Regions from separate parts of the Arthrobacter sp. YA7-1 genome, predicted to be linked through region 1. Evidence: riboswitches for the same ligand, from Rfam matches in the RefSeq annotation. Region 1 holds a riboswitch; the other holds the start of a gene.
What was found. A riboswitch is a leader RNA that binds a small molecule or an ion and turns the genes downstream of it on or off. The one in region 1 is predicted to bind cyclic di-AMP.
Positions count from the first base shown of each region.

Region 2: linked by a shared signal. The riboswitch ahead of OIT41_RS02745 (hypothetical protein) and the one ahead of OIT41_RS04210 (NlpC/P60 family protein) in region 1 are both predicted to bind cyclic di-AMP.

Region 1 is NZ_CP110114.1:879,701-883,905, forward strand. It holds gene serC (phosphoserine transaminase) at 1-86, opposite strand, end outside; gene OIT41_RS04200 (metal-dependent transcriptional regulator) at 359-1,054, shown strand; cyclic di-AMP (ydaO/yuaA leader) riboswitch at 1,181-1,391, shown strand; gene OIT41_RS04205 (M23 family metallopeptidase) at 1,394-2,212, shown strand; cyclic di-AMP (ydaO/yuaA leader) riboswitch at 2,342-2,524, shown strand; gene OIT41_RS04210 (NlpC/P60 family protein) at 2,530-3,294, shown strand; gene OIT41_RS04215 (HNH endonuclease) at 3,545-4,045, shown strand; gene OIT41_RS04220 (molybdenum cofactor guanylyltransferase) at 4,082-4,205, shown strand, end outside.
Region 2 is NZ_CP110114.1:559,999-564,203, reverse strand. It holds gene OIT41_RS02755 (response regulator transcription factor) at 1-335, shown strand, start outside; gene OIT41_RS02750 (sensor histidine kinase) at 348-1,826, shown strand; cyclic di-AMP (ydaO/yuaA leader) riboswitch at 1,967-2,162, shown strand; gene OIT41_RS02745 (hypothetical protein) at 2,285-2,887, shown strand; gene OIT41_RS02740 (glycosyltransferase) at 3,049-4,205, shown strand, end outside.

The DNA of each region.
Region 1 (4,205 bases):
TCCGGGCGGACCTTGGAGGGCCCGGCGCCGAAGCGGCCGTCCTTGGGCAGCAAATCGGCGGGGATAGTGATGCTGTTGTCGCTCACGGGATGCTCCAATGGTGAAGTAGCGGCCTAGATGGGTCGTGGCAGGTGGCAAGCTGCCTCCTTCGACTTCCCAATTCTGCCCGACGCCGCAGGCGGGGGCAGAACCGGAGGTGTCATAGTCCGCCACGTGGAAAGCATTTGTTTGGTCGGCTCCGGATGGGACGGCGGAAGAGCGCTGGACCGGCGTCGTAATTATCCGGAGTAATTCCAAATAAGCTAAGCTTGGAGCTGGCGAAAACACGCAAGATACTGCGCTCGAGGAGCTGAGCTGGATGACGGATCTGATCGATACCACTGAGATGTATCTTCGGACCATTTTGGAGCTTGAAGAAGAGAACATCGTGGCTCTTCGCGCACGCATCGCCGAACGCTTGCGGCACTCCGGCCCAACTGTTTCCCAGACGATCGGTCGGATGGAACGCGACGGCCTGGTGATTGTGTCCAACGACCGGCACCTTGAGCTGACCGAAACGGGCCGGAAACGCGCCACGGAAGTCATGCGCAAGCACCGGCTCGCGGAACGGCTCCTCGCCGATGTCATCGGGCTTGACTGGGCCTACGTCCACGATGAAGCGTGCCGCTGGGAGCACGTCATGAGCGAGCGCGTGGAGCGGCGGCTCTACGAGCTCCTGGACCACCCCACGGAATCGCCCTACGGCAACCCCATTCCGGGACTCGAAGCATTGGGCGGAGCCGCGTCCCACGCGTTTACGGACGGCGTGGTCAACCTCCTTGACGCGATGAACGAATACTCACCTGAAAACCGGGTCACCGTCAGCCGATTGGCCGAACCGATCCAGGTGGAACCGGAACTCCTGGTGCAGCTGGACGAGGGCGGAATCCGTCCCGGTGCCAGGGTTTCCCTGGAACGGGTGGGGGAGTACATCTCAGTCCGCGTGCCCAATATCGACGGCGCCCTGGAGCTGCCGCCGGAGGTTGCCTCGCACGTGTTTGTCACGGTCGCCTAGCCTCTCCGGCAAGGCGAGCGGCAAAGATAACGAAATTATTACCGCGGGGGCTTAATCCCCTATAGTTGGGTACTGGCGCCGATACCAAAGCGTTACCTGATCCGAAGCCGAGTTCTGCCAGTGGATCAGGTGGATTAGTCCATTCACTGGCAGAAGCGGGGGAACCACCATCGGCCGTCGAAAGACGGCCTTGGGGTGAAGTCCGCAGCAGAAGCACACATTGCGCAGGGTCCTCCTCGGAGTAGCCCTGCGCTTCGCGTCCTTCGTGCGGACCGGGTCCACGATCTCTCTGGCCCGAATCCGACAGCTAACTTCGCAGGCTTGCCAGAGAGGAAAACCTTGACCACGCAGAACACCAGGGGCCGCAGGCGCGCGTCCGGTCCTGCTGCTGAGCTGCGGAGCGCAAGCGCCGTCGAGCACCAGCGGCCCCGCGATCCCCATCGCGAACTCCGCCGCCGCAAGGGACCTTTGCGGCAGATGGCCGAGTTCGCCGCAGCGAGCGGAGCGGGGCAGAAGGCCGGCGTGGCCCTTGCGGCTACCGGCCTCATCCTCACGATCGCCATGCCGGGCGCCGGCGCCATGACGGCCACCCCTGAGTTGAACCAGACGGCCCTGGCAGTGGGAACCCAGCCTGAAATCCCGGCCGCGGCAAGCGCCACGATCGATTTCAGCCGCGCTGCGGTTTCCACCACGGCAGATCCGGACAGCAGGCTCAAACAGCTCCTGAGCGCGCAGTCCGTCGGCACCATCACGACGTCGTCCTCCAAGGGCACACTCGGGGCGCCGCTGGATACCCTGATCACGGCCTCGCCGTTCGGTTACCGCGTGAACCCCATCACGGGCGGCCTAGGCGAATTCCACCGGGGCCAGGACTTCGTGGCCCAGTGCGGCACCCAGGTCCATGCCGCTGCGGCGGGCAAGGTGACCTTCGCCGGCTGGCATCCGTATGGCGGCGGGAACCGCATTGTGGTGGACCACGGCAACGGCCTGGAAACCACGTACAACCATTTGTCTTCGTTCAACGTCCACGTGGGCCAGACTGTCAGCCGCGGCGACGTCATCGCGTTGAGCGGCACTACCGGCGCCTCCACCGGCTGCCACCTCCATTTTGAAGTCATGGTCAACGGCGACGTCGTCGACCCCCTGGGCTGGCTGTAGCCAATCCGATGGAAGCCTCTCGCATGCTTGTCACGCTCCGTGACCTGAATGTGACATTCAGCCAAAACTCATGTACCGTCTAAGACGCATCAACTTTTAGAGAGTTGATGCACTCGAGTGGATTGCCTAGCTCTGCCACTGCTCGAGGTTCCGTTCGCAAAACATCGTCTGGCAGAGGCGGGGGACCCACTTTTGGTCATCTTCACGGATGGCCTTGGGGTTAAGTCGCACAACTTCCGAGAGGGAGAAGTGTGGCCGGATGACTCCCATCCGAATCCGACAGCTTACCTCGCGGGCATAGGGAGAGGCCTCTTAACGTGTCTTCACGCTCTACTGTCGCGCGCCACCGTGCCGCGGTCACCAAGACCAACTCGCTTGCCGTTATCGCTAAGACTGTCGGCAGCAACGCCGGTGGCGTAGGCCGTCAGGCAGCGGTTATCGCAGCTGCTTCCGGTCTGGTGCTTACTAGCGGTATCGCAGCCAACGCTGCAGAAACCAACGTCCCCCGCGAGTCCACTTCGACTTCCGCCCTGGAAGTCCAGTCCGTCGCCCAAGCCAGCATTTCGGCCGACTCCTCCGTCGCCATCAAGTACGAGCGCCCGACGGTTTCCACCGAGGCTGCTCCGGTTGTTGCTGCTCCGGTCGCTACCCAGGAAGCTGCTCCTGCTCCGCAGGCTGCAACGGGTGCCGCTACCGGCGTCTCGACGCTTTCCGTGACTGCTGCTGTTTCTCCCGCAACGAAGGTTGCCAGCGGCCAGGGCGCGGCAATTGCTGCCGCAGCTTACGCACAGCTTGGCGTTGCCCAGGACTGCACGGCCCTGGCTTCGAACTCCTTGGCTGCCGTTGGCATCCACTTCCACGGTTGGCCGGCAGACTACCTCTCCCTCGGCCGCACGGTCAGCGCTGCTGAAGCGCAGCCGGGTGACCTCGTCTACTACCAGAACGGTGGCATGGGCATGGCCCACATCGCCGTTTACGTCGGCAACGGCATGGCAGTCCACGGCGGCTGGAACGGTGGCACCACCGCCCTGTACAGCGTCAACGTCGGTTCCGGCCCGGTCTTCATCCGCGTCGGTGGCTAATTAGCTCCGGCTACATAGTTTTCACTGGAACATCCCCGTCGGTCCGCCGGCGGGGATGTTCCGTTTTAACCAGCATGCGCAAACGTGTCCGGCACATGAACTTTGACCGACACCGTCCTGGAACTCACGCTAGGATTCGTTGATCTGGCCTCCGGGTGTTTACTCTTAGGTTGTCGATCCACAGCCCGTACATGCAGAGGGCAGCCGGCCCTCGCGCCCCTGACGGGTGCGGCCGTGAAGAGGTACGTGCATGCGCACACTCGTTCTGAATGCTGGATATGAACCGCTGGCGGTAGTAACCTTCCGCCGGGCGCTGGTCCTTGTGCTCACCGGGAAAGCGAGCGTAGTGGCCGAAGGCGACGAGCCTGTCGTCGGGCCACAGGAGATTCTCGGACGTCCGTCCGTGATTCTGCTCAATCGCTACATCCGGCCAAGGTACAACACCATCACGGCGGTTACACGCCGCGGCGTCCTGCGCCGCGACGGCCACCGTTGCGCCTATTGCGGGAAAGCAGCCCACACCATTGACCACGTCCACCCCAAATCCAGGGGCGGCGCGGATTCCTGGGAAAACCTGGTGGCAGCGTGCCTTCGCTGCAACAACGCCAAGAGTGACCACACTCCAGCCGAGATGGGCTGGAAACTGAGGTTCACTCCCGCGGCGCCCACCGGGACTATCTGGCAGATCAAGGAGCTTGAGAAACCTGCGCCCGCATGGGATCCCTTCCTCCTCCCTGAATCGGCGGCCTGAACCGGAATTGAGCCGCTTCCCGGGTAATCTGGGCGGGTGGACTTTGATGCGGTGGTATTGGCGGGTGGCAAGTCCTCCCGCCTCGGCGGCGTGCCCAAAGCCCATCTGAGGTACGACGGCGCAACGCTCCTTCAGCGTGCCCTGGCGGCCACGCGCGGAG
Region 2 (4,205 bases), 320 kb from region 1:
TGGTCCAGCGCTCGGGGGTGGCTGCGATGGACACGGCCGAGCTGGTGGTAGGCGACCTGACCTTGAACGTTGACACCCGTGAAGTCACCCGCGGCGGCGAAGACATCCCGCTCACCGCGACCCAGTTCGAACTCCTGCGCTACCTCATGGAAAATCCCAAGCGCGTGGTTAGCAAGGCCCAGATCCTGGACCGCGTGTGGGATTACGATTTCGGCGGCCAGGCCAACATCGTGGAGCTTTACATCTCATACCTTCGCAAGAAGATCGAGGCCAACCATCCGCCCATGATCCACACGGTGCGCGGAGCCGGCTACGTCATCAAGCCTGCCGAATAGCCGGGGCGTCGAATGTCCGCACTCTCGGGTATCCCCCGCCAAACCGACCACAGCTGGTTCAATCCCTCAACCTGGCACTTGCGCACCCGCTTGATCCTCCTCTCCATGGCGCTCCTCGTGGCCATCTGCGGCGCAGTCGGGGTGGTCAGCTATGCCTCCATGGACGTGTTCCTCACGAAGCAACTGGACCAGCAATTGATGCAGGCGTCGCACGGGCGCCCGCCGCAAGGCAACCCCGGCGGCCGTCCGGACCCCCTGGATCCCCGGGGCCAGAGCATCGGCACCTTGAACGCGCGAATCCTTGGCGGCCAGGTGAGCAGCGATGCCGGGTTCCTCTCCTCGGATGCCACCCGTACTCCGTTGTCGCCCAGCGATGCCGGAATACTGTTGGCGCTCCCCTCCGATGGCCGTCCGGTTGATCGCACCCTCTCCAATGGCGGCTACCGGCTGGTAGCCGCCGAAACCCCCTATGGCGATGTGGTCATCACGGGGCTGCCGCTTGCCTCGAAAGAAGACACCGAGGCCTCGCTCGTGTGGACCATGGTGCTGGTGTCCTTGGGCGGGCTGATCCTGATCGGGCTGGCCGGAACCGTCCTGATCCGCCGTACCATGCGCCCTCTGGAGCAACTTTCCGACGTCGCCACGAAGGTATCGAAACTTCCGCTCGACGCCGGTGAGGTGGCACTCGCGGTGCGCGTTCCGGCGTCGGCGGCCCACCCGGGCACAGAGGTGGGAAGCGTGGGCCATGCATTGAACCTCATGCTGGACAACGTCTCGAGCGCCCTCGAGGCGCGCCAGCAAAGCGAAACGAAAGTGCGCCAGTTCGTGGCCGACGCGTCACACGAACTACGCACTCCGCTGACGGCCATCCGCGGCTACACAGAGCTCTTGCGCATGACCGAGACGTTCACCGAGGACGGCCGCAAATCACTGGGCCGGGTGCAAAGCCAGTCCGAACGCATGACCACCCTCGTGGAGGACCTCCTTCTGCTGGCCCGGCTTGACGAAGGCAAGGCCCCGGAGTTCACCGATGTGGACCTCACGCAGTTGGTGGTCGAAACCGTCAGCGACGAGAAAGTCATGGCCCCCGAACACATCTGGCAGCTCAAGCTCCCGGATGAGCCCATCACGGTCCGCGGCGACACCACTCAGCTCCACCAGGTCTTGGCAAATCTGCTCTCCAACGCCCGCAAGCACACGGAGGCGGGTACCACCGTGGTCACCGGCGTCATGCGTTCCGCCGATGGCAGCGCCGTGGTGACCGTGACGGATAACGGGCCGGGCATCCCGCCGGATTTCCAGGGCAGGATTTTCTCGCGCTTTGCCCGTGCCGACGCCGCCCGCTCCGGTTCCGAGGGCACGTCCGGGCTCGGCTTGTCGATCGTGGAATCCATCGTTCAGGCGCATGGCGGTACTGTCGAAGTGGCATCGCGGCCGGGCCGGACGGAGTTTGCGGTGCGGCTTCCGGCGCTGAGGACCGCCACGGCCTGAAGGCCGTCCACAAAATGACGACGCCGGTGCGCGGCGAGCGCAAGTCGACGCACCGGCGTCGTGATCTCCGTTACCCAAATGTGACTTAAGCCGGATCCTCCTGTACCGTCGAATAGGTGCGCCGGATCATTCCGGCCGCCGCCGGGTAGGCGCCGAGCTCTGCCCCTCCCCGGTGCCAACAGTCCAGGCAGAGACGGGGGACCCAGGTCTCCGGGCAAGCGCTCATGTTGAGCCAGCCCTAGGGGTGAAGCCGCACCGCCACGATTCCCAGTGGCCACGGCCGGATGACCTCATCCGAATCCGACAGCTAACTCCGCAGGCGTCGAGAGGCAATCACCATGTCTGATTCCAGGAATCAGTCGCGCTCTGTTGCGCGCCACCGCGGCGAACCGGCCCGGAGAAACAAGTCACGTTCTACGTTGAGGCGAGTCGCTTCAAACCTCGGCACCGGCCAGCGCATGGCAGTTGTTGCCGGCGTCGTCGCCGTGTTCCTCGGTGCCGGTGCTGCAAGCCAGGCCGCCGGACAAGCCATCAATGCCCAGGACATGAGCCGTTCGTCGGATTCCCGCGCGGTTAGTCACTCAGCCACTCCATTGGCCACCGCCACGCCGTCGGCGAGCGCGAGCGCCAAGCCGAGCGCCACGCCGGTTCCGAGCCGGGCAGCCGCCCCGGCTCCGGCCGCCGTCGCGCCCCAGGCTGCCGCTCCCGCCGCTCCGGCCGCGCCTGCAGCCCCGGCCGCACCTGTTGCCCTCGACGATCCCGCCGGGGCCCAGGCCTATGCCGCTAGCCTCCTGCCCTCCTACGGTTGGGGTCAGGGCGAGATGTCCGCACTGATCACCTTGTGGAACAAGGAATCGGATTGGCGCACGACTGCCACCAACGCCTCCAGCGGCGCTTACGGAATCGGGCAGTCGCTGCCGGGCGCGAAAATGGCATCCGAGGGCGCCGATTGGCAGACCAACTACCAGACGCAGATCCGCTGGGGCCTGAACTACATCAAGGAACGCTACGGATCGCCGTCCGCGGCGTGGTCCTTCCACCTCGCGAACAACTGGTACTAAGCCAGGAGCCACGCACAAAGAACGCAGGGGTCCGTCCCTTCCGGGGGCGGACCTCTGCGCCTAGTGGCCACACATGCGAGTCGCCATGCCGGTCGGAGATCCACAGCCATATCACAGGTTCCGCCTAAAGCCCTCATAATCGGCAGCCGCACTCTGGATACATGACGCTCATCGAATCCACCTCCGGTACCCTGAAGGACCCCGCGGTGGTGCCGCCGGGCCTTCCCCTCCAGCCCAACGCTCCCCTCCAGCCCAACGCTCCCCTCCAGCGCAGCACGGTGCGACGCGCCCCCGTGGACACCCACACCGCCATCCCCGTGCTCGATGTCACGATCCCGGTCTTCAACGAGGAACGCGACCTTGAGGAGTGCCTGCGCCGGCTTCACGGCCACTTGCGCGAGACGTTCCCGCACGGCTTCCGCATCACCGTGGCGGACAACGCGAGCACGGACGGCACCTTGAAAATCGCTGAACGCGTGGCGAGGGAGCTGCCCGAACTCGCTGTTGTCCATCTTGAGGAGAAGGGACGCGGCAACGCCCTTCGCAAGGTGTGGCTTGCATCGCCGTCCCCGGTTCTCGCTTACATGGACGTGGATCTGTCCACGGACCTCGCCGCGCTGGCGCCCCTTCTGGCACCGCTGATCTCCGGCCACTCGGACCTCGCCATCGGCACGCGCCTGACGCGGAACTCAAGGGTTGTCCGCGGCCCCAAGCGCGAGTTCATTTCGCGCAGCTACAACCTGATGCTGCACTCGTTCATGGGCGCCCGTTTCAGCGATGCGCAGTGCGGCTTCAAGGCGATCCGGGCAGATGTCGCCCAGCAGCTCCTCCCCCACACCATGGACAACTCGTGGTTCTTCGACACTGAACTCCTGGTGGTCGCCGAACGCTGCGGACTCCGCGTGCACGAGGTTCCCGTTGACTGGATCGACGATCCCAATTCCAGCGTCGACGTGGTGCGCACTGCCCTGGCAGACATCCGCGGCATGGTCCGGCTGACCCGGGATCTCGTCTCGGGCCGCATCCCCGTTCCGGAACTGCGCGCAGCGCTGGCACGCGGGCCGCTTCCGGCGTCGTCGCGCATTGCCGAGCAGAGCCCGCGCAGCAGCCTTTTCGGGCAACTGGTCCGGTTCGCCGCGATCGGCGCTGCCTCCACCCTGGCCTACGTGCTCATTTTCCTGTTCTGCCGCGGCTTCATGGACCCGCAGCTGGCCAACTTCCTGGCGCTGCTCGCCACGGCCATCGCCAACACCGGCGCCAACCGGCGCTTCACCTTCGGCATCCAGGGCGGCAATCCGGTCCGGCACCACTTCGAGGG